DNA from 3 places in the Providencia sp. PROV208 genome. Region 1 is predicted to be linked to each of the others. Evidence: predicted binding sites of a transcription regulator. Region 1 holds the regulator's gene; each other region holds the start of a gene.
What was found. The regulator LexA, encoded in region 1, represses DNA repair genes until DNA is damaged. The targets are predictions, from matches to a motif close to TNCTGTATGTACATACAGNA.
Positions count from the first base shown of each region.

Region 1 (13,772 bases):
ATGGGAAATACATCGACCGAAATGGTCATGCCGTATCCTACCAAACGGGTCCGATTATTTGGGGTGAGCCAGGGACTAATGGTCAGCACGCATTCTACCAGCTGATCCACCAAGGAACTAAAATGATCCCATGTGATTTTATTGCACCAGCGGTGACTCACAACCCATTAGGCGATCATCACGATAAACTGCTTTCTAATTTCTTTGCACAAACTGAAGCGTTAGCATTCGGTAAAACCCGCGAAGTGGTTGATGCGGAATTTGCAGCACAAGGTAAAACGGTAGCAGAGATGGAGTATGTTGCACCTTACAAAGTATTTGAAGGTAACCGCCCAACTAACTCTATTTTGCTGAAAGAGATTACCCCGTACTCATTAGGTGCGCTGATTGCGATGTATGAGCATAAAATTTTCACCCAAGGCGCAATTTTGAATATTTTCACCTTTGACCAATGGGGTGTGGAATTAGGTAAGCAACTGGCGAGCCGAATTCTACCAGAGTTGGAAAATAGTCAGGCTGTTGCCAGCCATGACAGCTCAACGAATGGCTTGATTAATTGCTATAAAAACTGGCGTTAATGACGTTTTTTTAAGCGACTAATAGCCTGTAATTGGCAGGCTATTAGTATCCTAATAAAATATGGTATCTGAGCTAACTCATTATAAATCAAATATTTTTTACAAAATTTTCACAATTTGTGTTGAATTAGTGACTTTTTATATAAATTGTTATCTATCTTTAACCTTGCACTATCACAACGTGCTATTCTATCGCCCAATAATTTAGATGAACGATGCTGGTTGTGGCTTTAACACGCTAGAGTAGCAATCAGGGGATAACCATAATTTCTATGGTGGAATTTGATTGAATGCATGAAACGATTTTTACCTCTCATCCTATAAGCTGGTTCGTAGAAGGCGAAGAGAGTGTTCCTGAAAATGTATTAGGTTGGTTGCAAGAGCAAAGGTCGATGACCAAACGGTTTGAGCAGCATTGTCAGAAAGTGACGGTGATACCTTATTTAGAACGCTATATCTCACTGGATATGCTCACCACCGACGAACAAAAATGCTTACCAATTAGTGAGCGTTATTGGCTACGGGAAGTGATTATGTATGGGGATAATATCCCTTGGTTGATTGGCAGAACGCTGATCCCAGAAGAGACGCTCACCGATAATGACAAAAAATTAGTCGAGCTTGGGCGAGTCCCATTAGGGCGCTATCTCTTTAGTCATGAACACCTAACCCGAGATTATATTGAAATGGGCACCAGTGCTGACCGCTGGGTTCGCCGTTCCTTACTTAGACTGTCCCAAAAACCATTATTATTAACCGAAATATTTTTACCTGAATCACCTGCATATAGATAACTATCTAACATAATTCAAATGACGTTTATGGGTAAAATAGAAGCATAAAGGAGCACGACAACGTGGAGGGAAGTATGGCGCTAAGTAAATGGCATGCATACAGCCGTTTAATGCGTATTGATAGACCTATTGGTTCACTCTTATTGCTGTGGCCAACCTATTGGGCGCTGTGGATTGCGGCCCAAGGCTCGCCAAGTTTGCATATCCTGATTGTCTTTACGGCAGGTGTATTTTTAATGCGTGCCGCAGGCTGTGTTATCAATGATTTTGCTGATCGTAATTTCGATGGGCACGTAGAAAGAACCAAACACCGACCACTGCCTAGCGGTGATGTCACGGAAAAAGAAGCAAAAATCCTATTTGCTGCGCTGGTGGGGCTCTCTTTCTTATTGGTATTGAGTTTGAATACCATGACTATCTGGTTATCGGTCGCAGGCTTAGCGCTAGCGTGGATCTACCCGTTTGTAAAACGCGTGAGCCATTTACCTCAAGTCGTATTGGGGGCTGCATTTGGCTGGTCAATCCCGATGGGATTCTCAGCCGTTAGTGAGTCCTTACCATTAGTTTGTTGGTTACTGTTTTTAGTGAATATTATCTGGTCAGTGATTTATGACACCCAGTATGCGATGGTTGACCGCAACGATGATTTAAAAATTGGCGTGAAATCGACGGCGATTTTGTTCGGTCAATATGACAAGCTGATTATTGGTTTACTACAAATTGTCATGGTTGGCTTGCTGGTGGTGATTGGCTCATTGGCTAACTTAGGCATGGTTTATTATGGTTCGTTAGTGCTAGCCGCTGCGCTGTTTGTTTATCAGCAGCAATTGATGGTGAACCGGGAACGAGCGCCGTGCTTTAAAGCGTTTATGAATAATAACTATGTCGGTTTAATTCTGTTTTTCGGTATGGTTGTCAGCTATTTCTAATCAGTGAAATGGATAAAAAAAGGGTAATGCAAATGCATTACCCTTTTTTGTTGGTGCGTCTCGCTGACTTGTGAGATTACTCTTTCGGTACTTCTGAGCTTGATTCGGTCGTTTCCGGTGTGCTTATTGGTGCCGGTTTCGGTGCTGAAAGCTCTTCAGTTTGGCTCACGCTTTCAATGGTCAAACGGATTTCCGGTGACATTAAGCGGGCAAGCACTGCATACAGTTTTTTCGCATTGGTAGAGAAAATATCGTTCTCGTTATTATCGATGTACCCTTCATCTTTGAGTGTATCGACCAATGTCGAGAACACGGCCTTATCAAAGAATTCAGGGGCATTAATACCGTGTAGAACGGACAGACGCTGCGCGAGCATGCGGCTTTCTTTTTCCAATGTATTGCGGCTGACTTCTGGGCTTGCATTGAGTAATGATAGCGTGATGGCATAACGTTGCAGTGTTTCACGAACACCTGCTGCCAGCAGCTGTAAAGGACGAATACGGCGAGGATTTAATACCACCATATTATCGTCTTTCAGGCAGATCAACTTTTGGCTGTTCAGCTCATCAATCAATGTATCCACAGTGCTGACGAGTGCGTTAGTGTCATAACGCATAAAGAGTTCAGCTTTCAGGAATGGGTAAATCAGACCAACTTGCTGGTGGATTTCTTCACGACTAATACGTTCATGGTGTAGCACCATGCTGGCTATCAATGATGGCAGAACCAGTAAATGATGGATATTGTTACGGTAGTAAGTCATTAAGACGGCATTTTCGCGAGGCAGGATAATGATATCCCCCATGCTATCTTTTTCGACTTCAAACTTATTCATCTGCAATGCGTGTTCGAGAAGCTCTTCTGCCGTTTTGTTCGGCGTCGTTGCATCTGCGGTATAAGGTACATTACGCAGTAGTTGCAGATAGCATTCGATTTGCTCAATCAGTTGTTCGCGGGTCAGTGAACGTTGACGCGACGCTAACAGTGCTGTTGAACATAAGTTAATCGCGTTAGCGGCTGCCGCATTATTGATATTCACCATAATGTTATCAGCCAGACTACTGACCGTTGGGTTCAACCAAGTTGGGCGCTGAGGCTCAATAGGGTCAATGGATTCACGCCAATTAGGTACGCGATTATTTAAGTATTGGGTGAGCGAAATTGGCTGACCAAAATTCACATAGCCCTGACCTAAATTACGTAACTTACGTAAACCACGTACCATCGAGAAGAAGCCTTCTTTCTCTTTTTCCGCGCCACGTAATTCTTTCGCGTAAGTTCCCACTTCCATCACATGCTCGTATCCAATATAGATAGGGACGATAGTGATAGGGCGAGAGTCTCCACGTAACATGGCCTGCAAGGTCATCGACAAGGTACCGGTTTTAGGTTCCAGCAAGCGACCTGTACGTGAGCGTCCACCTTCCACAAAGTACTCAATCGAATAGCCGCGAGCAAAGAGCTCACTGAGGTATTCGCGGAATACGGTAGAATAGAGTTTATTGCCTTTAAACGTACGACGAATAAAGAATGCCCCTAAACGGCGGAAAATGGGACCTGCTGGCCAGAAATTGAGGTTAATACCAGCTGCAATGTGCGGTGGTACCAGCCCTTGATGATAGAGAACATATGAAAGCAGCAAGTAGTCCATGTGGCTACGATGGGACGGCACATAGACAATTTCATGACCATCTTGAGCCAATTGACGAACACGTTCAGCATGCTGAACGTTAATCCCTTGATACAAGCGGTTCCATGTCCAACCTAAAACTCGGTCAGTGAGTCGTACTGCTTCATATGAGAAGTTAGCGGCGATCTCTTCCATCATCGCCACGGCATTTTGCTGGGCTTTTTGTAATGGAATTTTTTTGCTGCGAGCTTCATCTTCGACGGCTTTTTCAATCGCTTTAGAAGAAAGCAATTTATTAAAAAGCTCATAACGTGCAGGCAGTTTTGGACCGACAGCCGCCAAACGTTGGCGAGAGTAATGAATACGCGCCACACGAGCGAGTTTATTGGCAATAATCGTGTCGGTACCATGCTCTTGCGCCATTTGACCCAGTGAAATACTGGGTGAAAAACGCACAAAGCTATCGCGCCCTAACCAAAGGACGGCGAAGAATTTTTGCACACCGTTTAGTAATTTCAGGGGTGCAGGCTTATGGCCTTCGCGTCCAGGCGCTCGCCCGAACATGACCGATGCTGGCAGCATTTGAATATCTAGATTTGGATTATTTTTATGCAAATCAAGATACGCATGGAATATTTTTACTGACTCTTTACGTGGATCTGGAGAGTAGTAACGGAATACACGCGGACCATCATCAATGAACACATAGGCAGGGAGCTGGGTGCCATTGATGTCGTTATCCACGAGAGGATCAGGTAAACCAATCGCTAAGCATTGTTGGCGAAGCGTGAGAAGGTCGGACTTTGAGTGATATGGCAAAACGTACAGCGTTGGCTTGTTTGGATCAAGCTGCAACTCTGTTATCGGGTCCGTTGGAATTAGTTTACTTTTTACCAATAATTTCAGTGGTAAATTCAACGTGTTGTAATATATTTTACGCCATAGTGACATAAACGATTATAGCCTCTTGTTAGTAATGCTGCGCAATCATATCAGAAAGCAGTGTTTAGATCTGTTATCGATAATTCACTTTGACTGCAAAAGTTGATTATTGTTTAAAAATTAAGGAAAAAATATGGCAAGTCAAACTAAGGGACTCACGCGAGTTATCAAAGCAGCTGGGTACTCCCTTAAGGGTTTAAAGGCAGCATGGGTGAATGAAGCCGCATTTAGGCAGGAAGCGGTTGCTGCTATCATTGCGATAATTATAGCTTTTTACTTGGACATTAGCCAAATTGATAGAATTTTACTGATAGGTTCAGTGGTTTTAGTCGCGATCGTCGAGTTAATAAACAGCGCTATTGAAGCCGTTGTTGACCGTGTTGGCACGGAATATCATGAATTATCGGGCCGAGCAAAAGATATTGGCTCCGCTGCGGTCTTTGTCACCATTGGATTGGCGTTATTTATTTGGGCTACCGTTCTCTGGGAACGTTATTTCGCACTTTAATAGTCTAAAAATAACAAAAGAGAGAAAAAGCAAAGAATTCAGCAATAAATTACAGATTTTGGCTAATTTAACAGTTCCCAATCCCCATTTACCTGTATATACTCACAGTTTGACTGTATAAACAAACAGGGGAACGGGATGAAAGCACTGACAGCTCGACAGCAGCAAGTTTACGATCTGGTGCGTGACCACATTTCGCAGACGGGCATGCCACCAACACGCGCTGAAATAGCAGCAAGTTTGGGATTTCGTTCGCCTAATGCGGCAGAAGAACATTTAAAAGCCTTAGCTCGTAAAGGGGTTATTGAAATTGTTTCTGGAGCTTCCAGAGGCATTCGTCTGTTGTTAGAAGAAGAAACCGAAGATTTAGGGCTTCCTCTGATTGGGCGTGTCGCCGCCGGCGAACCATTGCTTGCACAAGAACATATTGAAAGTCACTACCAAGTTGACCCAGAGTTATTTAAACCTCATGCGGATTTTTTATTGCGTGTGAATGGTATGTCGATGAAGGATATCGGCATCATGGATGGTGATTTACTCGCGGTGCATAAAACTCAGAATGTCCATAATGGACAAATAGTTGTGGCTCGTATCGAGGATGAAGTCACCGTTAAGCGCTTTAAACAACAAGGCAATCGCGTTGAATTGATTGCTGAAAACCCTGAGTTTGCGCCAATCGTTGTTGATTTACGCGAACAGAATTTTACTATTGAAGGGTTAGCTGTTGGGGTTATCCGTAATAGCGATTGGCATTGATGATGAGTGATTGAGTCTGGTAGCAGACTCAATATCTCTTTTTATCGGGTGTTTTTTCTTTATATTGTTCTTCCGTTTATATAGGCTTTTCTTTTTATATAGCCATATAACTCTTATTCACTTCGCTCTATCTATCTATCTATCTATTGCCTCTGCCATTAGGTTGTTATCTATTATAGCTATGGCGCGAGACGTTAATCTTATTAACCTTTGCTGATAGGTTTTTTACGGTTTTTTCTTTGGATTAGATGGGGGCTGATGGTCATGATCGCAATGTTCATGATCTTGGCAACTGGTGATTTCAACGCATTTTTGACATAAACCATGGTTTTCTACAACGGTATGCCTGAGATGAAAATGATTTTCTTCAGCAAGCGTACTAATAGCCTTTTCTATGGTTGTACAATCACTTTCCGTCACATTCCCACAATTATCACAAATCAACATCACTGAGATATGGCTTGGATTATCCACATGGTGGCAGACCACATAACTGTTTGTGGATTCAATTTTATGGATAAACCCTTGTTCCATTAGGAACTCTAAGCCGCGGTAAACAGTAGGGGGTTTAGCTTGAGGTTCTATTTCACGCAGCAAATCAAGAAGGTCGTAGGCACTAATCGCCCCATGTTGCTGTGCAATTAGTCGTAAAACCGTTTCTCTTTGTGGAGTTAAACGAACACCTCGAGACTGGCAAATACGTTCGGCCGTCGTAAGCAGCATATCTTCACTGATTATTGTCATCTTGTCTGGCCCCACCTAAATAGCGCTTCAAATGTTTATTACTGTTTAGTTTATCATAACTTCGGCTCCTGTTGCGTTTGAAATGATGTTTATGGAATAAACAATTTTCCCTACAATTAATACAGAGTTTTAACTTTAATAAACGTATGGTTAATAAATAACAGATACCTTATTTAAATGGTCAGCTTTTTTATTTTAAATAAAACTCTAATTGCTACATTTTGGTTAATAAATTGACGATCTATTTAACCAAATAAAAACAAATATTGAAATTTATGGTTACTGCTTGATGCATATTTTAATTAAGACTTATCTTACCGTCTGTTTTTTATATAGCAATTACTTGTGTAAAGGTGACTATTCTTGGGTGTTAAATCTAATAAATTTTCCTTTTATTGGGTTATTAGTTTGTAAATAAATATAAATATAGATTTTTATAATTATAAGGTTTTTGCAATATTTTGAAATTTTTATAAATACAAAATGAAGTCTTCATATAAATCTTTCTAAGTAATTTATTATTTCTTCAAGTTTGCTTACTCATTTAATGTTTAAAGCTTGTTTATGTCGGTTTTTCGATATAAAAAACCAAGCTAACTCTCTATTTGGGTGTTTTTTGACAACATATATCACATATGTAGAATTGACATCAGAAAATATCACAAGGTAGTCATCAGAATTCATTTAGTGTTCTATATCAATTTTAATTAATTAATGAATGAATCAATAATTAATTTGGAAGTGAGAATGTTGGCTCAATGATTTCTGTTTTTTAAATCACATAGATGAGATGGATCTTGTTTATATAAAAAAATCTCTAACCTGAATGAAATTCATCAAGTAGGAAAGCTAGAGGAATCTTCAAGGGCGCACTACTTAAGTAAAGAAACTTAATTCTGCATCGTAGAAACAGGAAAGAGAAATAGCAGTTCCTACTCATTCAAAGGAAAACTTTTATGAAACTGAATAAATTAGCATTAACTCTAGCTTTAGGTTTAGGTGTTGGCGTTTCTGGTGCTGCTTTAGCTGCTGACCCAGTAGAAAGTTCACAAGGTGAAATTCGTTTTACTGGTTTCATCAATGATGTTCCATGTTCAATCGACGCTGACAACCTGAAGCAATTAGTTGAATTCGGCGAAATCGCATTGCACGAACTGACTTCAAACCAATTCCGTTCAGATAGCAAAACGTTCGATATCGTTCTGAAAAACTGCTCAACTGAAACTTATAAAAACGCAAAAATCACCTTTACTGGTTCAACAGTAAACGGTTTCCAAGGCTTCACTGGTGACTTACTGGGCTTAGGCGGTAAAGTTCAAAACGCAGGTATCGTAATCACTAACGGTGCTGACAAAGTTGTTGAATTTGGTAAAGCATTCCCAGGTACTGGTGACGGTTATGCGTTAAACAATGGTGACGGTTCAGAAACTACTCTGCACTTCGCTGCATACGTTAAAGGTAACGAAGACCCAACTAAGAAAGCAACAACAGGTCGTTTTGACACTGTCGCTAACTTCAAAATTGTTTACCAATAACAGTAAGTTTCTATAGAGAATAAATATGGCGTAGTCATACGCCATATTTTTCAAACTATTTTCATTGTCTTTGTTTTTATAGGTGCGCAGTTAATGAAAAGCATGAAACTAAATCTAATTACAAAATTAATGCTTTTAATGTTAACGCCAATGGTTGCACTCTCTGAAGAAGCCGTTGATTTTAACACCGACTTCATTGATTCTGACGGTAAAGAAAACGTCGATTTCAGTAAATTTTCTCACGCCAATTATGTCCCACCTGGAGACTACTCTTTAGCGATTGAAGTCAACCGCGCTAAGGTTTCTATGGAACAACCTATCACATTTTTTAATCCTAATTACGACGATAAAATTTCATTGGCATGTGTTACCCCTGAAATTTATGCGCTATTGGGATTAAAAAAGGAATGGGATAGCCAAGTCAAATGGCTAGATGATGGAAAATGTTTGGATATTCGTTCTGTTCCCGATATGACAATTCAAGGGGATTTGGCGAAGAACGTTGTAGAGTTCAATATTCCTCAGGCCTACATGGAGTATTCAGACCCTGATTGGGACCCACCATCACGTTGGGATGACGGGATTATGGGCGCATTTATTGACTATAACGCGACAGGACGCGTTGTTAATAAACAAACCGGCGATAAAGGAACGAAATCAGGTCTGACGGCCACGGGGACTATGGGGGCAAACATCGGAGCATGGCGTTTGCGTGCTGACTGGCAAACACAAAATGGTGAGCTGAATAAAGGCAGTAAATCATGGTCTTGGAACCAGTTATATGCGTATAGAGCCATTCGCTCGATGAGTGCTCGCCTGACATTAGGTGAACAATATTTAACATCAAATCTGTTTGATAGTATTCGTTTTATTGGTGCAACTCTCGAAACCAATGAAGCTATGCTACCACCTCGTTTACAAGGCTATGCTCCTGAAATTTCTGGTGTTGCAAAAACGAATGCGACAGTCATAGTTAAACAGGATGGTCGTATTATTTATCAAACAGAAGTCAGTCCTGGTCCATTCCGTATTCAAGATGTGAACTCATTCGGTGGCGGTACACTGGACGTGTCTATCCAAGAACAAGATGGCACGACAACAAATTACCGTGTTGAAACTTCTCGACTGGGTACGTTAACTCGTCCGGGACAGTTGATTTACCAATTTGTGATGGGTAAACCAACGAAAGATGACCATAACACTCAAGGCCCTGCATTCAGTATGGGGTCGCTGTCTTGGGGTGCGACGAATAACACCACTGTTTATGGCGGTTTGTTGGCATCATCCGAATATCAAAACGTCGCATTTGGTTTGGGACGTGACTTTGCGCCATTTGGTGTGTTATCTGGAAACATCAATATTTCACACGCGCAAATGGGTCGATTGGATGACAATGAAACGTTGACGGGGAATTCCTATAACCTGACGTATTCAAAACAATTCGACGAAATTAATAGTCAGATTACCTTCGCGGGTTATCGATTCTCTGAAAGAAACTATATGTCGATGAGTCAATTTGTTGACCGTCGTTATAGAGGGGATAAGGTCGATAGCGGTAAAGAGCTTTATACCATTATTTTTGGTACCGCATTCCCTGATTACAACGCGAATATGTATTTGAACTATTCACACCAAACTTATTGGAATAGAGCGTCTACAAACCAGTACAACTTTACGCTATCGAACTATTTTGATATTGGCAAAATTAAAAATGTCAGTCTGAGTGTGACGGCATATAAAACGAAATCACGCGATAGCGATGATGACGGTATTTATTTAAATCTGATGATCCCATTGGATAAAAATGAATCAAGTATTAGCTATTCCGGCTCGTATGCAGGGGGTAATAATACCAATAACGTTAACTACTATAGTCGAATTGATAATCGCTCTTCTTACTCGGTTTCTGCGGGTAACTGGGATAAAGACAAGTTAACGACAGCTGGTACCTATAGTTATGATGGTGATAGAAGCCAATTAAACCTCAGCGGAACTTATATTCAAGATAATCAAACAACCGTCTCGATGCAGTTAAAAGGCGGAATGACCATGACAGGCGAAGGCGGGGCATTACACCGTAATAATTCAATTAAAGGCGGATCAAGAATATTAGTCGATACTAATGGTGTCGCGGATGTACCCATCTTAAATGGTGTTACACCCGTCGGGACTAACCGCTACGGTAAAGCGGTGATCACGAGTGTGATGGACTATAACCGTAATAACTTAAATATCGATCTGAAAAATGTGCCAGATAATGCCGAAGCATTGCAATCGACACAATATGCAACGTTGACTGAAGGTGCGATTGGATATCGTAAGTTTAATGTCATTACGGGGCAAAAAGTAATGGGAATTATCAGCTTAGCTGATGGGGACTACCCACCGTTTGGGGCTTCAGTCAAAAATGCGAAAAAAATAGAAGTGGGAATTATTTCTGATAAAGGTTTTGTTTATTTAGCGGGTGTTAATCCATCAGAGTCTCTTGATGTGGTATGGGGTGATGATGCTTCATGTCATATTCAATTGCCTGAAAAATTAGATAACAACATGGAACATAATGTTTTATTACCATGTAAATAATTATAAATAAATTTTTAACGTCAACGGTGAAAATATGAATTTATTAAATAAACGTAATGCGGTAGCAGTGTTAAGTGCCTCATTACTCGCTCAGTCAGCCTATGCGGCAATTGCAATTGATAGAACTCGTGTCATTTATAACGAGGGCGATAAGTCGGTGAGCGTAGGTTTAAGTAATGAACATAAAACCAGCCCATATTTGGCACAAGCATGGATAGAAAACGATAAAGATGAAAAAGTCAATTCACCGTTTATTGTGACTCCGCCAGTGCAGCGACTTGAAGCGGATACAAAAAGCCAAATCAAAATTCAATCGGTTCCGGCTATCGCTAAATTACCTAAAGATCAGGAAAGTGTTTATTACCTGAACGTGAGAGAAATTCCACCTCGTAGCGAAAAAGCCAACGTATTACAAATTGCATTACAGACAAAAATTAAATTGTTCTATCGTCCTGCTGTAATTGCAACTAAAGAAAGAATGGATTCAATTCCTCAGGAAAATGATATCAAACTGGTCAAGCAGGGTAGTGGATATATCGTTAAAAATCCAAGCCCTTATTTCTTATCCATAACTCAATTGAAAAAAGGCAATACGGACGTTAGTAATTTTGAGCCAATTATGGTTCCACCGCGTGGTGAAGCTGGTTTAGGCAAAAACACAGGAGATATCGGGGCATCACCAACCTTAGTTTATCTCAACGATTTTGGCGGTACGATTGACTTGAAATTTAACTGCAGCGCGGTTGAGTGTTCTGTCGTACCTAGAAAATAAGGTCTGCCGCTATGATGTCTATTAAAAATTTAGCCAAGGTATTATTGATATCATCGATTCTTTATACGTCAGGTACCTTTGGATTCTCAGGTTACCTGTATGTGGAAATTAAAGGTGTCGTCTTATCCAAGCCCTGCCAGATTAATAATGGACAAGCCATAGAAGTCGATTTTGGCGATGTCATGACTACGCGTGTTGAAGGTGAAGTGTATAAGCAGCCAATGGACTACACGATTACTTGCAAAGACGGTGTTCAGCCAAAATTGAATATGTATATTGACGGCGTGCCCGCGGTGTTTGACCAACGGGCGCTTAAAACGAGTGTTGATAATCTTGGAGTACTTTTTAAAGCGGATACCAGTGATTTCCCATTAAAAAGTAAGCGCACGGTTAATTTTGCATCACCCACTAAATTATTTGCGGTATTAGTGAAGAAAAGTGGTGCAGATCTCCCAGCGAAAGCCTTTACCGCCAACGCAACACTCAAAGTCGAATATCAATAAGGGTGATAAACATGCGGGACATTTATAAGCTCATTGGGATGTTTTTACTGTTTATCATCTTCCCTTTCTCTTCAGTGGCGAAAGACAATGAAACAGACATTCTGATTAAAGGTAATTTAGTTACCCCTCCACCGTGCCATATTGATAACGGCAAAGATATTGAAGTGGATTTTGGTAACGTCTCCATTAAGTCTATTCAAGGTAATGCTCAAAAAAGGCAAGTAAATTACCAAATTCAATGTGAAGAAAATAAGAATAACTGGGCCATGTATTTAATGTTGAATGGCGCCAAAAGTACATTTGATATCAATGGATTAAATGCAGGAATTCCTAACCTTGCTGTTAAGTTTCAGCTGGGCGATCAAACATTAGATTTAGGTAAAAAATATTTAATCAACCCAAGTAACCCTGGTGTACTTTGGGCGGTATTGGTCCGAGATGGCAATAAGGAACTCAAAACAGGTGACTTTATTGCAAACGGAACCTTGCTTGTGGAGTACCAATAATGAATAAAAAAATACGTTTTGGAATTTTATTTGTCTTACTGGGAAACCTTGTTGCGATGGGAACGTATCCTGTGCAGGCTGCACAGAATAATATGAAAATTAAAGGGACGTTAGTGAATTCTCCTTGCGTAGTCTTACCTGAAAATTCAAAGGTTGAAGTCGACTATGGGGATATCCGACTTTTGGACATCTACGAGCCTGGATTTCAATTTCCCAATGAGCAATTCACGTTAGTACTGTCTGATTGTGATCTGACGATTGCACAAAAAATGAAAGTGAAATTTTCAGGAACTGAAAACTTACAGTTACCCGGTTCTCTCGCGTTGACAGGCAGTGATTTAAATCCAGGCTTAGGGATTTTTATCGAGCTATCGGATGGCACTCCGATGAAAATTAACCAATTTTCATCGCTAATGCCAATCAGTAAAGCGGGTAAAAATGAATTACAGTTTAATTCATTTATTAAAGCAACATCTGATGTTGTGAATAATAAGCAAGTGAAGGTGGGTAAAATCTCCGCCACTGCAACATTTATATTTGAATACGAATAATTTTATTATGAAAGTGTATTGCTTTGATTTGTTTTGGTTTTATTAAATATATAAAGAGAGCTGAAATGGGAAAACGAATTCAAAGGTTATTATTAATACCGTTGCTTTTTATAAGTTCGCTTGGCTATGGATCGACTTATTTTTCGTATGTTGAAGATATTGTTAATTCAGGTAGTAGCCACACTTATTATTACCAATTTGATTATTGGAAAGCGAATTCTCCTACGGAACCAAATCCTTGTGTTGCTGTTTTAGGCTCCGCGGGTTCTCGAAATTGTTATTTTACGATTAACCATCTACATAAAGCACCGAATATTGGGGGGGCTGGGTCTCGTAAGGACTGGGAATGCGCTATAAATTTTGCGACTTACCCGACGATGGCATCGATTATCGATGCTGCGCAAAACCAATGTGGTCTGAGTTTTCCTAAAAAAGGAGAAA
Region 1 covers NZ_JAMPNS010000017.1:23,024-36,795, forward strand. The annotation lists gene pgi (glucose-6-phosphate isomerase) at 1-578, shown strand, start outside; gene ubiC (chorismate lyase) at 869-1,372, shown strand; gene ubiA (4-hydroxybenzoate octaprenyltransferase) at 1,447-2,301, shown strand; gene plsB (glycerol-3-phosphate 1-O-acyltransferase PlsB) at 2,378-4,882, opposite strand; gene PR766_RS13795 (diacylglycerol kinase) at 5,007-5,381, shown strand; gene lexA (transcriptional repressor LexA) at 5,520-6,137, shown strand; gene zur (zinc uptake transcriptional repressor Zur) at 6,363-6,881, opposite strand; gene PR766_RS13810 (fimbrial protein) at 7,838-8,416, shown strand; gene PR766_RS13815 (fimbria/pilus outer membrane usher protein) at 8,510-10,999, shown strand; gene PR766_RS13820 (fimbria/pilus periplasmic chaperone) at 11,034-11,771, shown strand; gene PR766_RS13825 (fimbrial protein) at 11,783-12,274, shown strand; gene PR766_RS13830 (fimbrial protein) at 12,286-12,780, shown strand; gene PR766_RS13835 (fimbrial protein) at 12,780-13,331, shown strand; gene PR766_RS13840 (MrpH family fimbial adhesin) at 13,397-13,772, shown strand, end outside.

Region 2 (13,772 bases), on a different contig from region 1:
GGAACAATGCTTTCGCACACTCATCAGGTATCCACCAAGATGGTGTATTAAAAAATCGCGAAACCTACGAGATTATGACGCCAGAATCCATTGGATTAAAAGCGCAGCAATTAAACTTAACTTCGCGTTCTGGTCGCGCTGCGGTGAAACATCGCATGGAAGAAATGGGGTATCACGAAGGTAAAGATTTTAATTTGGATGAACTGTACACCGCATTTTTGAGTTTAGCGGATAAAAAAGGTCAAGTGTTTGATTATGATTTAGAAGCATTAGCCTTCTTTGCTAAACAACAAGATGAAACTGACCACTTTGTGATGGATTACTTCAGTACACAATCCGGCTCTAGTATCGTGGCAACCGCCACGGTCAAAATGCAGTGCGGTGAAACAGAAAAATCGGAGGCTGCCACAGGGAATGGTCCTGTCGATGCCATCTACCAAGCCATTAGCAAAATCACAAATTACCCAATGAAATTGGTTTCTTACCAATTATCTGCTAAAGGTCAGGGAGAAAATGCATTAGGGCAAGTGGATATCGTCGCCGAATGCTTCGGTCGTCGTTTCCATGGAATGGGATTAGCAACGGATATCGTTGAATCATCAGCAAAAGCCATGGTTCATGTATTAAATAGTATCTGGCGTGCAGAACAAGTTGAAAAAGAAAAGCATAAAATTTCTCACCAAGCATCACAATTCAACACAAAGGAAGCGGTGTAAACATGTCTAAGAATTTTAATATTGCAGTATTGTCAGGAGATGGAATTGGTCCTGAAGTGATGGCTCAAGCTCATAAGGTATTGAATGCAATCAGTAAGCGTTTTGCTATTACGATTTCAACCAGAGAATACGATGTAGGCGGTGCTGCCATTGATAACCATGGTGAGCCATTGCCACAAGCCACTGTGAAAGGGTGTGAGGAAGCCGACGCCGTATTATTTGGCTCAGTGGGCGGTCCTAAATGGGAGCATTTGCCTCCAGATAGTCAACCTGAACGTGGTGCATTGTTACCATTACGCAAGCATTTTAAATTATTCAGCAATTTACGCCCTGCTCGCTTATATCAAGCATTGGAAGCATTCTGCCCATTACGCGCGGATATTGCTGCTCAAGGGTTTGATATTTTATGCGTCCGTGAATTAACGGGGGGAATTTATTTCGGTCAACCGAAAGGTCGTCAAGGTGAAGGCGCGGAAGAGTTTGCCTTCGATACCGAAGTTTATCACCGCTATGAAATTGAACGTATTGCACGTATTGCCTTTGAGTCTGCTCGCAAGCGTAGTCATAAAGTGACATCGATTGATAAGGCTAACGTTTTACAAAGCTCCGTATTATGGCGCGAAGTGGTTAACCAAATTGCCAAAGAGTACCCAGATGTTGAAGTGAACCATATGTATATCGATAACGCCGCGATGCAGATGATCAAAGCGCCTTCTCAGTTTGATGTGGTGCTGTGCTCGAATTTATTTGGTGACATCATCTCCGATGAGTGCGCAATGATCACTGGTTCCATGGGCATGTTACCTTCCGCTAGCTTAAACGCAGATGGCTTTGGTTTATATGAGCCGGCAGGCGGTTCAGCACCGGATATTGCTGGCAAAAATATCGCTAACCCGATCGCACAAATTTTGTCAGCATCGATGTTATTGCGTTTCAGTTTAAACCAAGCCGATGCGGCTGATGCCATCGAGAGATCTGTCAATAAGGCATTAGAAAATGGCTATCGCACTGCGGATTTAGCCGGTGATGGTCAATCAATCAGTACCAGTGAAATGGGTGACATCATCGCCCGTTATATTGAAGAAGGGGTTTAATATGTCGAAGACTTTATATCAAAAATTATATGATGCTCACGTCGTACGTGAAGTCGAAAATGAAATCCCTTTAATTTATATCGACCGTCATCTGGTACATGAAGTGACTTCACCACAAGCATTTGATGGCTTAAGGACCAAAAACCGCCCATTACATCAGCCAAGCAAAACATTTGCCACTATGGATCACAACGTATCAACCCAGACAAAAGACATTAATGCCTGTGGCGATATGGCGCGCATTCAAATGCAAGAGTTGATGAAAAACTGTGAAGAATTCGGCGTAACCTTATATGACTTAAACCATCCATACCAAGGAATTGTCCATGTGATGGGACCAGAGCAAGGTATTACATTGCCAGGCACCACCATTGTTTGTGGTGACTCTCACACCGCAACCCACGGCGCATTTGGTGCATTAGCCTTTGGAATCGGTACGTCCGAGGTTGAGCATGTAATGGCAACACAAACCTTAAAACAAGCCCGTGCCAAGACAATGAAAATTGAAGTGGTTGGTCAAGCACCTGCGGGGATCACCGCCAAAGATATCGTATTAGCGATTATTGGTACAACTGGCAGCGCAGGTGGAACGGGTTACATCGTTGAATTCTGTGGCGAAGCAATTGAAAACTTAAGTATGGAAGGTCGTATGACCGTCTGTAATATGGCGATTGAATTAGGGGCTAAAGCGGGCATCATTGCCCCTGATGAAACTACTTTTAATTATATGAAAGGACGCCAATTTGCACCGAAAGGTCAGGACTGGGATGATGCTGTCGCTTACTGGAAAACCTTGAAAACGGATGATGATGCAAAATTCGATAAGGTTATTACTATCCAAGCGAGCACCATTGCTCCTCAAGTTACTTGGGGAACCAACCCTGGACAAGTAATAGCAATCAATCAGCCGATCCCTGCTCCAGCGTCCTTCTCCGATCCTGTTGAACGTGCTTCCGCAGAAAAAGCATTAGCCTATATGGGATTAGAGTCCGGTATTAAATTATCCGATGTGAAAATTGATAAAGTCTTTATCGGTTCTTGCACTAACTCACGTATTGAAGATTTACGTGCTGCGGCAGCCATTGCGAAAGGTAAAAAAGTGGCGTCTGGTGTGCAAGCTATTGTGGTTCCAGGTTCCGGCCCTGTTAAAGCTCAAGCAGAACAAGAAGGCTTGGATAAAATCTTTATTGAAGCAGGTTTTGAATGGCGCTTACCCGGCTGCTCCATGTGTTTAGCCATGAATAATGACCGTTTAAATCCGGGTGAACGTTGCGCATCCACCAGCAACCGTAACTTTGAAGGTCGCCAAGGTCGTGCGGGACGTACCCATTTAGTTAGCCCAGCAATGGCAGCCGCAGCAGCTATCAACGGTCATTTTGCTGATGTTCGTGATATTCAAATCTAAAGGAGAAAACCATGGATAAGTTTATTAAGCATGTTGGAATTGTCGCCCCTTTAGATGCCGCGAACGTGGACACTGATGCGATTATTCCCAAACAATTTTTGCAGAAAGTCACGCGTACCGGATTTGGTCAGCACTTATTTAATGACTGGCGTTTTTTAGATGATAAAGGGCAGCAACCTAACCCTGACTTTGTCTTGAACAAAGCGGTATTTAAAGGTGCCAGCATTCTGTTAGCTCGCGAGAATTTTGGGTGTGGTTCATCCCGTGAACACGCGCCGTGGGCATTAACTGATTTTGGTATCCAAGTCGTTATTGCACCAAGCTTCGCCGATATCTTTTACGGTAACTCATTTAACAACCAATTGTTGCCCATCAAATTAAGCGAGCAACAAGTTCATGAGATGTTTAACTATGTTAAAAACCACGAAGGTTGCCAATTTACGGTTGATTTAGAAGCACAAACCGTTACCGCAGGAGATAAAGTTTATACCTTTGAAATTGACAGCTTCCGCCGCCATTGCATGATGAATGGTTTAGATAGTATTGGTTTGACATTACAGCACGTCGACCAAATTAAAGATTATGAACAAAAACTCCCCGCCTTTATGAATTAATCTCCAGCCCACTTCGGTGGGCTTTTTCTTACCTATTTGTCTTCATAAAAGTAGAACTCAACTCCAACAAACCGCGCCCACCAATAAATCCTTCCCCATTAATTCTGAATATGCCATGATTTCAAATAATCATGATTCTGGGTTTAATCAAACCGTTTTCTCAAAATAGTTCATGTTGTGGCAAGGCGACAAAATGAGGATATCTCGGGAAGCATACATAAGTATATGACCTGAGTAGTCGAATGAAGCCAACACAGCCACAACGTGAAATATGAAGAAAAAAGAAAAAAAGCCGATATGCATTCACATACCGGCTGGTAAATATACCATTACTCAATAAATGGGGGAGTAAACCTGCAACAGACAGGTCAATAGAGCTACTTACTGCCTCTTATTATCTACGGAATATAGGATATTAAAATTGATGCAATTTTTTCCGGAGTTCCTCTTTTATGTCTAGTTCTCGATTACAAACCCAATTTGTTCGCTTGTGGCAACATTTTCAGGGAAAAAACAGCGAAACCACTTTGCAAGATATTGCGGAGATCCTGTTTTGTTCTCGTCGCCATGTACGTACGCTACTCAATAATATGCAAGCTCATGGTTGGCTCAGTTGGCAAGCCGAAGCGGGACGAGGAAAGCGTTCCGCATTAATTTTTCATATCAATGGATTAGAGCTTCAGCAAGCACAAGCAGAACAGTTATTAAAAGAAGAAAGCATTGAAAAATTAGTCGCCCTCGTGGGTGATAAAGAAACGATTCGCCAGATGGTCTTATCAGAGCTGGAGCGCAGTTATCGGCAAGGGAAAAACCTGCTACGTATCATTTATTATCGCGATTTCCCGAATTTATTACCTGGCACACCAATGCGTCGCTCTGAAATCCATTTAATGAGCCAAATATTTAATGGATTAACCCACTTAAATGAGGAAAAAGGGGAAGTAGAAGATGGTATTGCCCATCACTGGCAAGCTATCAATGACCAACAGTGGCGTTTCTATTTACGCCCTGCTATCTACTTTCATCATGGGCGTGAAATGCAAGTGGATGATATCATTCATTCGTTACTCAGATTAAAACGCTGCTGGCCACTATTTTCCCATATTCAGACCGTCACCTCACCGCAACCGTATGTTATCGATGTCCATCTCAGTCATCCTGATACGCAATTTCCTTGGCTACTCGGAAGCCCTCACGCCGCGATACTTCCTAAAGAGTGGGAAACCATTGAGCACTTTAGCCAACGCCCCATTGGTACCGGTCCTTATGTAGTCGAAACCAATATTCCGCAGAAGCTAACCATCAGCGCATTTGATCGCTACTTTGGCTATCGAGCCTTACTGGATGAAGTCACAATTTGGGTGGTTCCTGAGCTTTCTGAGCAAATGGTCTGCACCACATTAAAAATGGATGGTGACAAACGTCACAATGACTCGCTAGAGAGCCGTATGGAAGAAGGATGCTACTTTCTGTTATTCGACCAGCGTTCCGCCATATCTCAACGTGAAGATGTCCGTAAATGGCTGTGCAGCTTTTTAACACCGGTTAATTTACTGGCACACTGTGAATCTTTTTATCAACGTCATTGGGCGCCCGCCTATGGATTATTGCTTCACTGGCACCACAGTAAGATGTTATCTCAGCGTACAAAACCTGAAGATTTAACAGAGCTAACCGTGACTTTTTATCGCCATCATCATGAATTCTATGCGATAAGCCAAATTATGAAGCGGGTATTGGAGACTCAAGGTGTTGAGTTAAAAATTAATATTGTCGACTACGATGATTGGTTTAATGGTAACGCTGAAAGTGATATTTGGCTCTCTACAGCCAATTTTTACAAGCCGCTCGAATTTTCTATTTTTGCCACTTTGTATGAAATGCCGTTATTACGCCAATGTTTAGGAAAAAGCCTCGATGGAGAGTTACAACTGTGGCGTCAGCAAAAATTGGATGTTGAATCGTGGTGTGAAAGTTTAATTGACTCCCAAGTTTTCCATCCTATTTTTCACCATTGGTTAGAACTTCAAGGGCAAAGAACAATGCGAGGTGTACGCATGAATACCTTCGGTTGGTTTGACTTTAAATCGGCCTGGTTTAAGCCAACTGAGGATAATACACAGAATTGATGATAGTTATAAACAGTTAACGTGAGTAAAATGGATTTTATTCACTTTTTCTGTGGATATCTATGTTAACAACCAGATAGTAATCAGGGTATATCCTAATCGTTCATTTCTAACAAAAAACCATACAAAAAAATAAAATATTATAAATCATGATGATAAATAAATTTCCCATGAGATATCCACTGTCTACTTTTTGATGTTTTTTCTTAGGAGTCTAACTGAGCAAATATCAATCAATGCATGTTTTATCCACAAGGAATGTACTTAACTTACTCGCTTTTTGTGACGAGCTTCAATAAATGACATTAGTCAAGGCTGTAAATGCACACAGTAATCACTGTTTTTCACAGTTATCCAGAAATCCTGTGGATAACCTAGTGCATGATCCTGTGGTTATCTTGGGATGAAGTTGAATAACCCTAAATATTCATAATTTCGTCAGTGATTATTATTCAATATACATATATATATCATGCAGTTAAATACAGTGACTAAAAAGTGTTATACTCTTCCTATCCTGTGACCATTTTTCTGGTTATTTTTTAAACACAATTACATTCTACTGACTATGTCATTTACACCACCTTCTCCTCCTGAAAATGAAACAGTCTTACTCGCTCGTGCTCAAGCCCTTGCGGGCTATACACTTGGTGAGCTAGCCACCGCAGCGGGGATCCCCATTCCTCCCGATCTTAAACGAGATAAAGGTTGGGTCGGTACTTTGTTAGAGTATTTTTTAGGTGCAACCGCAGGCAGTAAAGCCGAACAAGATTTTGCGAACATAGGTGTCGAGCTTAAAACGATTCCCATTGATCGCCATGGTGCCCCTTTAGAAACCACATTTGTTTCTATTGCCCCACTGACTGGCAATAGTGGACTCACATGGGAAAATAGCCACGTACGTCGCAAACTTTCGCGTATCCTATGGTTTCCCATTGAGGGAGAACGTCAAATTCCGCTTGCTGAACGACGTGTTGCAAATCCACTGATTTGGAGCCCTTCCCCTCTTGAGGAGCAACTTTTACGTCAGGATTGGGAAGAGTTGATGGACTTAATCGTGCTTGGAAAAGTCGAAACGATTACAGCTCGTCATGGGCAAGTCCTACAGATTCGCCCCAAAGCCGCAAACAATAGAGCGCTAACCGAAGGTATTGGTGAGCTGGGTCAGCCCATTATGACGTTGCCGAGAGGTTTCTATTTAAAAAAAGATTTTACAGGTCCATTATTAGCACGGCACTTTAATCTCGGTTAATTGTTCAAGGCATCGCCTGTGCCAAAACAGACGATTCGTTATTCCATTTTTAAGGCAATAAGATGTTTGAGTGGTTCTTAGATCCCCATGCTTGGATGGCATTGGCAACATTAACAATTTTGGAAGTCGTATTGGGTATCGATAATATTATTTTCTTAAGTATTGTCGTCAGTAAATTGCCCGCTCATCAACAAAACAGCGCCAGACGCATTGGGTTAATCGCCGCAATGGGAATGCGCTTAGCGCTACTGGCTTCTATTGCGTGGCTTGCACGGCTTACCACGCCGCTATTTACATTGGCTGAACATACCGTTTCTGCTCGTGACCTTATCTTGTGTGCGGGAGGACTATTCCTGATTTGGAAATCCAGTCAGGAGATTTTCGATACCATCGAAGGGGAAGATGATGATGGGATCGCTCAGAAAAAAGTGACCTCTTTTTGGGGGGCAATTGTACAGATAGCCATCTTGGATATTATCTTTAGCTTAGATTCCGTGATCACCGCAGTCGGGTTATCTGACCATCTGTTTATTATGATGGCAGCCGTGATTATCGCCGTGATGATTATGATGTTCGCCGCGAAGCCGATTGGTGATTTTGTCGAACGATACCCTTCAATCAAAATTCTCGCCTTATCCTTTTTAATTCTGGTGGGCTTTACCTTATTACTTGAAAGCGTTCAAGTTCACGTCTCGAAAGGCTATATCTACTTTGCGATGTTTTTCTCTATGTCAGTTCAGATGCTCAATATTCTGCGCAGTAAAAAGTGGAAAATGAAAAACAAACAATAATAGAGACCTTAGCGTAAGGCGCCCTTAGCTGCGGCAATGGCGCCTTCCACCGCTTTTTTAGCCTGAGGGCTATTTTTCCAACAACTCGACCCCGTTAATGCCGCACCAGAAATAAGAATTTCTTCATAAGAGGCTTCACTCAATTGCGCTAATGATGAAAACCCCATTTGTTCTAATCGGCTGATCACCATCGGTCCCACACCTTTTACTGATAATAAAATTTGCTTTTCTGAGTCTGAAAATGCCATAAATTGTCCTTTTGACTGTAAAATAGCCTTAATTGAGCGTATATTTTGTAATTAGCTTATTTCTTAATTTAAAATTCTAAGCTGATCTAAAGCAGGTCCCATTTATTTGCCCTACAAACCTGCTTTAGCAAATAGGAAATAACAATTGTAAAGTCATTGATGACTCGCGATAGAAATCAACATGTCGCACTAAAAATTCTATCTTGTAGGTATTTATTATGTATAGCAACAAAATATCCAATACTCGCCACATGTCGATGAAATTGTCCGATGGGCGCCTTCTGTGTTGGTATGAATCAGGACCTGAACAAGGTTTTCCCGTTATTTTTTGTACCGGTGCTGGCATGAGCGGTACGCTTGGCTTTGGGATTGATCGTCTTGATGAGCTCAATATTCGATTAATCACCCCTGAGCGTGCAGGATTAGGTCAATCCGCCTTTGATGAGCATAAATCCCTACAACGTTTTGCGCGAGATATTCAGCAACTCCTCGATGCTCAGGAAATCCCGTCTTTTTCCGTCGTCGGCTTCTCCCAAGGTGCTGTTTTTGCGATGGCACTAGCCTACTACTGTTCCCCTGTTTCCCTATCACTGGTTTCTGGGCAAGATCAATTCGAGTTTCCTGAAACGAGAAATCATTTAAAACAAGATGTTATTAATATGCAGGAACAAGCCATTCATACGCCAGAGGCACTATCTGAATGGCTAATGAGAAATGTGACATCACAATGGCTACTGGCATTTATTCTGAATTGCAGTGCGGAAATTGATCAACAAATTTACAGTGAAGAGAGTTTTTTAGCTGCTTACAGTGATTGTATGGAACGCGCATTTATGCAGGGAAATCAAGGTTATGTGCAGGATTTATTACTAGCATTACAACCGTGGCAATTTAATCCTGAAGATATTCACTGCCCAGTTGCACTCTGGTATGGCGAGCAAGATGTCAGCGCTGTTCATTCACCGGATTTTGGTAAAACACTCGCTCAGCGTTTTCCCCACAATGAACATTTTCTATTTTCTCATGAAGCAGGGTCCGTGCTATGGACACAAGCATATTCAATCCTTGCCCAACTGAAAGAGCACAGCCTTTAAACAATAAAAAAGGTGCCCCAATGAACACATTGAGGCACCCTATATTATCAATGGCGTTTTACTTCTTAGACGCTTGGATGTACAGCATTTCTAACGCGATAGTCGCGGCAGCTAATGCAGTAATTTCAGATTGGTCATACGCTGGAGCAACTTCGACCACATCCATTCCAACAATATTCAGGGATTGAATACCACGTAACAGTTTTAACGCTTTATCTGATGTTAACCCACCAATGACTGGGGTTCCGGTTCCTGGCGCAAAAGCCGGATCCAGACAGTCAATATCAAATGTCAGATACACCGGCATATCACCGACGATCTGTTTGATCTGAGCAACCATATCCTCGACACCACGATCGTTGGCTTGAGCGGCATCTAACACTGTAAAGCCGTTATCCGAATCATGTTCAGTACGAATACCAATCTGGACTGAATGATTAGGGTCAATCAAACCTTCTTTCGGCGCATGATAGAACATCGTGCCATGGTCATATAAGCTACCATTACCGTACGTATCGGTATGTGCGTCAAAATGCACTAATGCCATTTTACCGAAGTGTTTTGCATGAGCGCGCAGTAACGGCAGAGTCACAAAGTGGTCACCACCAAATGTTAAACAGCGCTTACCTGATTCCAGTAGTTTTTCGGTGTGTGCTTGCAGCTTATCGCACATATCTTGTGCATCACCGAATGCAAAAACCACATCACCACAGTCAACCACATTGAGCTTATTTTTTAATTTAAAATCCCATGGCCAGCGGTGGCTTTCCCACGCGAGGTTAGTTGAGACTTGGCGAATAGCAGCAGGTCCATGACGGCTACCCGCCCGTCCTGAGGTTGCCATATCAAACGGCACTCCCGTGATCACCCAATCCGCATCAGAGCTATAAGGTTGGAAATTCAACGGAAAACGTAAAAAACCAAATGCGTTTGAAACCAGTGAGTTATCAACCTGATTTCCTAATGTGCTATTAATCATCACTGTTCCTTAATCATTCATCTTCTAAGTAAGTGTAGCCGTACAACCCACTTTCAAATTCGTTTACAAAATCTTTTTGTAGCTCATCGCTAAGTCCGGTGCCTTTAACTTGCTCAATAAAGCTTTCTAGCAACACTTCAGGGACCAACTTCACGTATTGCAGCATATCAGCCACAGAGTCGCCTTCTTCGCTTTGCAAGTAACGCATACTACCTTGGCTATCGACCCATACATCAATGGCAGCGGTATCGCCAAACAAGTTGTGCATGTTGCCTAAAATCTCTTGGTACGCCCCAATCATGAAAAAGCCAATCATCGGCGGATTTTCTGGATCATATGCTGGCATTGGCATGGTGGTTTCGACCCCATCGCCGTCAACATAATGATCAATAATCCCGTCAGAGTCACAGGTAATATCCAGTAATACAGCGCGTCTATCTAGTGGCTTGTCTAAGCCTTCAATCGGCAAAACAGGGAAAACTTGGTCAATTCCCCAAGCATCAGGAAGCGATTGGAATAGCGAGAAGTTCACATAGAATTTATCCGCCATACGCTCTTGCAGCTCATCGATAATTGGACGGTGAGCGCGATTACTTGGGTCTAAATCTTGCTGAATACGGCGACAGATATTCAAGTATAGCTCTTCTGCCCATGCGCGCTGTGTTAAGTCCAATACACCATGTGCATACTGAGTATGTGCTTCTTGCAGGTCAAACTGACTATCATGCAGCCATTCACGTAAAGAGCGGCTGTTACCTTGATGCTGCATGGATTCCCACGTTTCCCATAACGAGACCAGTGAACGCGGAGCATCCTCACTAGGTGGTGTGGTTTTCGTAAATTCGTTACGCTCAACACCAATGACGTTAGAGACTAAAACCGTATGGTGAGCCGTTAACGCACGACCAGATTCGGTGATTACGGTTGGATGAGGCAAGTTAAACTCTTCACACGCATCACCAATCGCCCAAATGACATTATTCGCGTATTCGTTCAGACCATAGTTAACCGAGCAATCAGACTGGGAGCGGGTCCCTTCATAATCAACGCCTAAGCCACCACCCACGTCAAAACATTGAATGTTGACACCCAATTGGTGCAACTCGACGTAAAAACGTGCTGACTCACGAACACCTGTTGCGATATCACGAATATTCGCCATCTGTGAACCTAAATGGAAGTGCAGTAATTGCAGGCTATCCAAACGGTTCGCATTACGTAAAATCTCCACTAGTTGCAAAACTTGGGTCGCTGCCAATCCAAATTTGGATTTCTCACCACCACTGGCTTGCCACTTGCCTGAGCCTTGGGACGCCAAACGGGCGCGCACGCCTAAACGAGGCGTCACTTCCAGCTTTTTCGCTTCCTCTAGCACCATCTCGATCTCAGACATTTTTTCGATAACCAGATACACTTTGTGACCCAGTTTTTCGCCAATTAAGGCGAGACGAATATATTCGCGATCTTTATAGCCATTACACACAATCACGGTGCGAGTACGACCCGCGTTGGCTAACACGGCCATTAACTCTGCTTTTGAACCTGCTTCTAACCCTAAAGGCTCACCCGAATTCACTAATGATTCAATGACTCGGCGCTGTTGGTTAACTTTAATGGGGTAGACTAAGAAATAGTCACCTTTATAACCATAAGATTCCCGCGCACGTTTAAATGCTGCGTTAATAGAGCGCAAACGGTGCTGCAAAATTTGAGGGAAACAGAACAGCGCAGGTAAGCGTAAGTGCTCCTGCTCTTCTTTAACTTGGTAAACTAATTCAGCTAAATCAACAAAAGTGTCAGGGTTTTCAGGATTTGGGCAAACACAGACATTTCCGCGCTCATTCACCTGATAGTAACCACCGCCCCAATACGCAACATTATAAGTTTGGCGCATCTTGCGAGCGATATTATCATTCATAATAAACTCCTAGTATGGAGGGGTGAGTGATGCGTTCTCCTTCCAGACAAGCTCCCACCAAAGGCATGGTGCGACTGGGCAGTAATGTCAGGGAAACAGCGATACTCAGATTGTAATTAAAAGTGCTTAGAACGTCTAAACGGTGACAATATACATCCACAAACCTAGCAGATTACTGACTAAGTATTAAGGATCTATGATAGGTATGACGGTAACTTCGTGACGAAGTAAACAAAGACAGGAAAGTAAAAGCCAATGTCACACGGCGATCCGCGTACGACGGTTGGATACTGTTATTCAGTAGATTATGGATCATCGCCCATTAACCCCCAATATAACTGTTTTCCCCTTGGGAATTTTAATCATCTATTAAAATTCAATCGGTTATAAACATTCCTGATAGAAAGCAGACTCATGGCTGACCTGCTGGTATATAGCGAGAAATAACAACCATCCGCTACGGTCGCAGTTTATACCTCGAATAGCCCTAAAATGCAAAAGCAAATTATCTAAAATTTCACATTCACGATAAAACTAACTGAATTAGCCATTTATGCGCTTATCATTTTAGGCTGAAAAACAGGTAGAAATTATTCATTGAAAAGTCTAGAATAGCCGTCTAGATGTTAAAACATCCAACTATAATGTTCTTTGAATTCTTAAGGTATTAATCTCATGTCTACACACCTCTTTACTTCTGAGTCCGTATCAGAAGGGCATCCTGATAAAATTGCTGACCAAATTTCTGATGCGGTCCTTGATGCTATTCTTGAACAAGACCCAAAAGCGCGCGTAGCTTGCGAAACCTATGTCAAAACCGGCATGGTCATGGTTGGTGGTGAAATCACGACCAGTGCATGGGTCGATATTGAAGAAATTACGCGTAAAACCGTTCGTGAAATCGGTTATACCAGTTCAGACATGGGCTTTGATGCCAACTCTTGCGCAGTATTAAGCGCAATTGGTAAACAATCACCAGACATCAACCAAGGTGTTGACCGTGCAGATCCTTTAGAACAAGGCGCTGGCGACCAAGGTCTAATGTTTGGCTATGCAACTAACGAAACTGACGTATTGATGCCTGCACCGGTGACTTATGCACACCGTTTAGTGCAGCGCCAAGCTGAAGTTCGTAAAAATGGCACACTGCCATGGTTACGCCCAGATGCGAAAAGCCAAGTCACCTTCCAATACGATGACAACAAAATTGTCGGTATTGACGCGGTAGTTCTGTCCACACAGCACTCAGAAGATATTGACCAAAAAGCTTTACACGAAGCGGTTATGGAAGAGATCATCAAGCCAGTTCTACCTGCTGAATGGTTATCTCCAGCGACTAAATACTTCATCAACCCAACAGGCCGTTTCGTTATCGGCGGACCAATGGGTGACTGCGGTTTAACCGGTCGTAAAATTATTGTTGATACCTACGGCGGTATGGCTCGTCACGGTGGTGGGGCATTCTCTGGTAAAGATCCATCAAAAGTTGACCGTTCTGCTGCGTATGCGGCGCGTTATGTAGCAAAAAACAT
Region 2 covers NZ_JAMPNS010000011.1:81,389-95,160, forward strand. The annotation lists gene leuA (2-isopropylmalate synthase) at 1-716, shown strand, start outside; gene leuB (3-isopropylmalate dehydrogenase) at 719-1,810, shown strand; gene leuC (3-isopropylmalate dehydratase large subunit) at 1,812-3,215, shown strand; gene leuD (3-isopropylmalate dehydratase small subunit) at 3,227-3,829, shown strand; gene sgrR (HTH-type transcriptional regulator SgrR) at 4,282-5,958, shown strand; gene mutH (DNA mismatch repair endonuclease MutH) at 6,527-7,210, shown strand; gene PR766_RS09540 (TerC family protein) at 7,273-8,001, shown strand; gene PR766_RS09545 (hypothetical protein) at 8,010-8,249, opposite strand; gene PR766_RS09550 (alpha/beta hydrolase) at 8,468-9,343, shown strand; gene speB (agmatinase) at 9,402-10,322, opposite strand; gene speA (biosynthetic arginine decarboxylase) at 10,336-12,240, opposite strand; gene metK (methionine adenosyltransferase) at 12,916-13,772, shown strand, end outside.
Region 2: mutH (DNA mismatch repair endonuclease MutH) is a predicted target of LexA. The motif match lies at 6,272-6,291, and genes of this name have one in related genera.

Region 3 (5,677 bases), on a different contig from region 1:
AGAACTCAAGCACCTGACACAGCTAGAGCGCTTACAAAATTTACTCGCCTCTCAGGCAAGGCAATTAGAAAGCATAGATGTGCCAGATAGCGGTTTTATCCCACCAACTCCGCTACAACTTCCGAAAACATCACCATCGACGTTTCGGGCGCATACCGCAGCAACCCCAATATCCATAAAAGCCAATGCCACGATCAGTGCACCTCCCTCATCCAAACCGTCTTATCGTAAAGGGCTGTGTGTGGGATTAGCTTGGGGGATTGTTCTCACCGGTGCACTTTGCGCAGGCACCTTATATGTGCTTCATCCACAAATCAATAACCATGTTTTAGCGCAAGCACTGCCACAATTACCTGAATTTACACCCAATATTGCCTCGATTATTGAGCAACAATTACAACCCAATTCCGCCCAACCGAGTAGTTTCTCGCCCGAAAAACTCAATATGATCGATAATTACCTTGTGGAATTGGAATCAGTTTCCCCGATTTGGTCTCAGCAATATGGGCTTAGCATGGTAGGTTACCTCACCAAGCAATATGGTGAACGGCAAGAAGTCAGCGCATTTAACGATAAATGGCAGCAAAATATGCAAATTAACGCGTTATCTAACGATAAATTGCAACAATGGTCTGAAGGAATGGCAGAGTTAAATAATCTCAGTACGCGCTTAGACAGTCTCGATGGTAAACCTCGCAGCTATATCACGGGGTCTGAATTAAAAACCATTATTTTCAATGCCCGCCAGCATTTCCACCAAAGTGTGCCACTAGAAGAAGAATTACGTCGACTCGAACAACTTCAAGCCAAAGGAACGGTGGCTGAATCCGAATATCAGCGCATTGACAACCATTTTAAGCAATTACTTAATCGCTATGCGCTGATAAAGCAAAGTCAAAAATAGAATTAATTATTTTTATTCACTAAATTATGGAGCACCTTATTCGTGCTCCATTTTTTTTCGGTGATATACTCGTTTTTAATTAACGTGATGATTATTTTTCAAGGAATATCCCATGCTTCGCTATGCTGCTCGTATCACCCATCTGCTACGTCATGCATTTCATTCTCGACCGCGCTTTTTGGTCTCGCTTATTGTTGCTTTTATCACCTTCTTTGCCCTATTTAATACACAAAATCTGATTATTAATTTAATTATCAGTTGGAACGCATTTGCATGGTGCTATTTACTGTTCCTGTTCCAGCGGATTATTAGCAATAATGTTAAAGACATTCGTAAGCTCACGAAAATTGAAGATGAAAGCGCTCGTATGGTGATATTTTTCTTGATGTCGGGTTGCTGTGTGAGTTTATTAGCGCTGTTTTTTGCCTTGGGAGGGCATAGTGATATCCCGAAATCCGATAAAATCTACTCTTACATTTTAACGGCTTCCACACTGATATCCTCATGGTTGTTATTACCGACAGGCTTTACCATGCACTATGCTCATTTGTATTACAGCAACAATGAAAATGAAAAACCGTGGTTAATTTTTCCTGATAAGATTACCCAGCCAAGCTATTCAGATTTTATGTATTTTTCATTTACGATTGCCGTCGCTTCGCAAACCGCAGATGTAGAAGTTGCCTCGACACCTATGCGTCGCGCTGTATTATTGCAATCGATCATTTCATTTATCTTTAATATGGCGATTTTAGGGTTATGTATTAATATTTCTGCTAGCTTTTTTTAGGCGGCAGATTCACTGCCTCGAAATAAAAACATTTAGCCGACAGTCAGAATAAAAAAATATTCATGGAGGATATTGACAAGGTCTCCATATAGATCTAAAAATACTGTATATTAATACAGTCTTTAGTAGAGGCTATTATGTTACGCATCGAAGTGTTATTTGATAAAAATTCACCACAAAAACCAAGTGGCTTAGTGCTACAGGCATTAGAATCTGAGATTCTACGCAAGCTACAGTCACAATACCCTGATATGGTTACTCGTGTAGGCTTTAGCTCTCAGCAAGCCATTAATATTTCAGGCACAAAAATTGCGGATGATAAATTACGCATTGAAGAAATTTTAGAAGAAATTTGGATGGATGACGGCTGGCTACCGGAAACAAATACCGATGATTAGCTGAACAGAAAGAAATGGAAGAAGGTCCAGTGATAGCTCTTCCATTTCTCAATTTGTTATTTTTTGATTTAATCTGAATCACTTTCTGTATTGTAAAAAACGATCAAGCCCCCCACTCACACTATTTTCTGTCTACTCTAGAATAGTGCGAAGTACTTGAAATATCCCCATCCCCCATCTACTCACCGGTAAAATCATTAATAGAGTTTTTGTCGAAGATAGGATTTAATCTTGGTGACAGGGTTACGCTTCGCTTTACTTATTTCAAGCACCCGCGCTTCCGCTAAACAGGTCTTAGTCTCAGTGCATAATGAAACTTCATTTAACTTTGTATGGTTAAATGTCATTTTTGGCTTATTAAAATTTTCCCCCATAAACACCATGGCGATAAAAATAATCACGATAAATAGAGGCACTTCAATATAAACTTGTTTCATGGTAAAGGCTCTTGTTATGGTTGTTGATGCTATATTATTCGTTTTACGTTTTCATACCTTAAAATTTGGTTAAACCAACCTTAAGGGATACTTAAGGCGACAAATATCCGAGTTGCTGGGTGGAAGCAGTCTGCTTATACTCCGCACCAGAGGGAGTAAATATGAATGTTTTATTGGTAGAAGATGATCTTCAGTTGGGAAAAGCGTTATGTCGAGGGCTAGAACTAGCGGGTTTTAATCCTTGCTGGGTTAGATTATTGGCTGATGCTAAACAACAATTACAGTCTCGTAATTTTGATGTCATGTTATTAGACCTCGGTTTACCTGATGGAGACGGTCAAGACGAGCTCATTGCATGGCGCCAATCAGGGGAATCAATACCTATTATTATTCTTACTGCTCGCAACAAAATGGATAACTTAGTAACGAGTTTAGATTCAGGTGCTGATGACTTTTTAACAAAACCATTTGAAATGCCAGAGCTAATTTCTCGGGTCAAAGCTATCAGTCGTCGTATGGCTGGCTTTTCATCTGAAATTTGGCAATTAGATAATCTGCAACTAAATCCGTTAAACCACCAAGTCACTTTAGATGGTCAATTATTATTACTTTCCGGTAAAGAATATTTGCTGCTGTATGAATTAATTAAAAATGCGGATAATGTCGTCCGAAAAACAGATTTAGAGCAACGTTTATTTGGTTTAGACGATGTGGAGAGTAATTCCCTTGAAGTCCACATTCATAATTTACGCCGCAAAATTGGTAAAGACCGAATTATTACTATCCGCGGTATTGGTTATTTATTAAAAAAAGAAGCGCAATCTAGTGAAGATTAAATCCTTTCTTGTTTACACATTTGGTATTCAGGTTGGCGCAGTCATCTTTTTATGGCTGCTGTTAGTCGGCTGGTTGCAATTTTTTTACCTGCCTGATTTAGTCAATGATGATGAATTTAACCAACAACAGCAAATTGTCACGCAAGGTATCGCCCGTACATTAGGCACGGTTTCAGACACGCCTGAATATTTCGATAAACTCGCCGTTATTTTGCAAAAAATGTATACCGATGCGATGGAAAACGGCATTGATACCAGCTATAAGCCCTACATGGTCGTCAGAGATCCCAAGGGACATGTGTTATATCGAAATAGTGAAAAAATATCTGACCCTTCATTAAAATCCGTAGAACAACTCACAAATCAATATAAGGATTGGCATTTTACTTCCGCATGGGATGACGACCACTCCCTCGAAGTTGTCATTGCGGAATCCTACCTTGAACGTCGAAAATTAATTGGAAACCCCGCCGAAGAAACCGCAATTCCTCTCGCCTTTATTCTGGGAATAATGCTAATTGCTATCTTAATTACTGCCTATTTTAGTATTCGTCCAATCAAACAAGTCGCCAAAGTTATTTCTTCGCGTCAGCCTGGAAATTTAACGGCGATAGAAATGAAAGACGTACATAAAGAAACACGACCTATTATTTCCGCTATAAACCAATTAATGGCACGAGTCGATGCGGCGAATTTGCGGGAAAAGCGCTTTATGGCAGATGCGGCTCATGAACTGCGCACCCCCATAGCGGCAGTGACTGCACAATTACACCTGTTAATGAATATTGATAACCCCAAAGAGAAAGCTGAAATTATTAATGATATGAAGGAAACACTCACGCGTGCAGCGTCCTTATCTCATCAATTAATTGACCTTGCACGCTTAGAAGCGGAAGATTTTTCAATACGTAAAGAACAGGTTGATTTACCGATGTTGATCAGTAATTTGATTTCATCCCATATCCCGTACGCACTCAATAAACATATTGATGTTGAATTATCGAGCCCAGAATCTTTTTATGTCGACACCGATAAATTAGCGCTCAGTAATGTGTTTACTAATTTACTTGAAAATGCGATTAAATATTCGCCTGAAAAAGCTAAAATAAAAGTAACGCTGAAAGATATCACGCCTTTTGGTGCCACAATTACAATTCAAGATAATGGTCGCGGCATTCCAAAAGAGAGTCATGAACATCTATTTTCTCGTTTTTATCGCGTTCCTGGAACATTAGAAACAGGCAGCGGCTTAGGATTATCTATTGCCTATAATTTAGCATCAAAAATTGGTGCAACATTAAAAGTGACCGAGGGATTAGAAAATAAAGGAATTGGATTTATTATTGATTTACCTTAATTGAATAAATGGGCTTAAATAATATCCTTATTTAAAATAATGTTATTTAGTTAACATCCCTTACTCAGAATAAATATTACAATCCCCTTTTTACGTTAAATTACTTAGCCGCAAAAAGGGGCGATAATGTCACACGCACTCATCATCATTGATCTTATTAACGATATTGTTGGCAAAAATGGATTATCCAACAGTAGTTACCCGCAAGTTACTTCACGAAAAATAGTAGAAAAAGCCAATCAAGTCGCGAGCTACGCGCGCAACCAGCGTATTCCTGTAATTTGGATTAAGGTCGGATTTAGCGATAATTATCAAGATATTCCTTTAGGCTCTCCGTTATTTCAACATGCAAAGCAAGTCGGTGCCTTGAAATTAAGTGGACACGGATGTAGCTGGGTCGATGAATTAGAAGTTCACATGCATGACCGCGTCATGATTAAAAAAGGTGTTTCCGCTTTTGCTGGAAATAAACTGCACCAATGGCTGTATGACAATGGCATTACCCACCTTCATTTTGGCGGCGTCAGTTCCATGATGGCAATTCAAAGTAGCGTGAGACAAGCCCATGACTTAGGGTATTTTTGCCATGTACTGGAAGATTTATGTGCCGCAGCAACGCTGGAATTACACGAACAGAGTATGCAAGCCTTAACAAATTTAGCGACGATTTCATCAAGTAAAACGTTCATGCAAACCAAATAGTCAAACTGATGAACATGGATGTAAACAATAATTTACAATCATCGTATTAAAAATTAGTTTAATATTTAAAATATCTTTTGGTCGATTATTGACTTTGATCAATAAAAAACTAGAATGCTCCTACGTGATCAAGATCACACATTAATATTCGGAGCGAACATGAAAAGCATCAAAGAATTTTTCGTTAACCTGCAAGAAGTTGTTGAATTACTGTCTAAACGTTTTATGTAATTTGCTTTAAACCATAGTCAAT
Region 3 covers NZ_JAMPNS010000001.1:255,739-261,415, reverse strand. The annotation lists gene PR766_RS01180 (VasL domain-containing protein) at 1-904, shown strand, start outside; gene PR766_RS01175 (DUF1345 domain-containing protein) at 1,017-1,694, shown strand; gene PR766_RS01170 (DinI-like family protein) at 1,832-2,092, shown strand; gene PR766_RS01165 (hypothetical protein) at 2,290-2,529, opposite strand; gene PR766_RS01160 (response regulator) at 2,691-3,365, shown strand; gene PR766_RS01155 (sensor histidine kinase) at 3,355-4,722, shown strand; gene PR766_RS01150 (cysteine hydrolase family protein) at 4,849-5,424, shown strand.
Region 3: PR766_RS01170 (DinI-like family protein) is a predicted target of LexA. The motif match lies at 1,796-1,815, and genes of this name have one in related genera.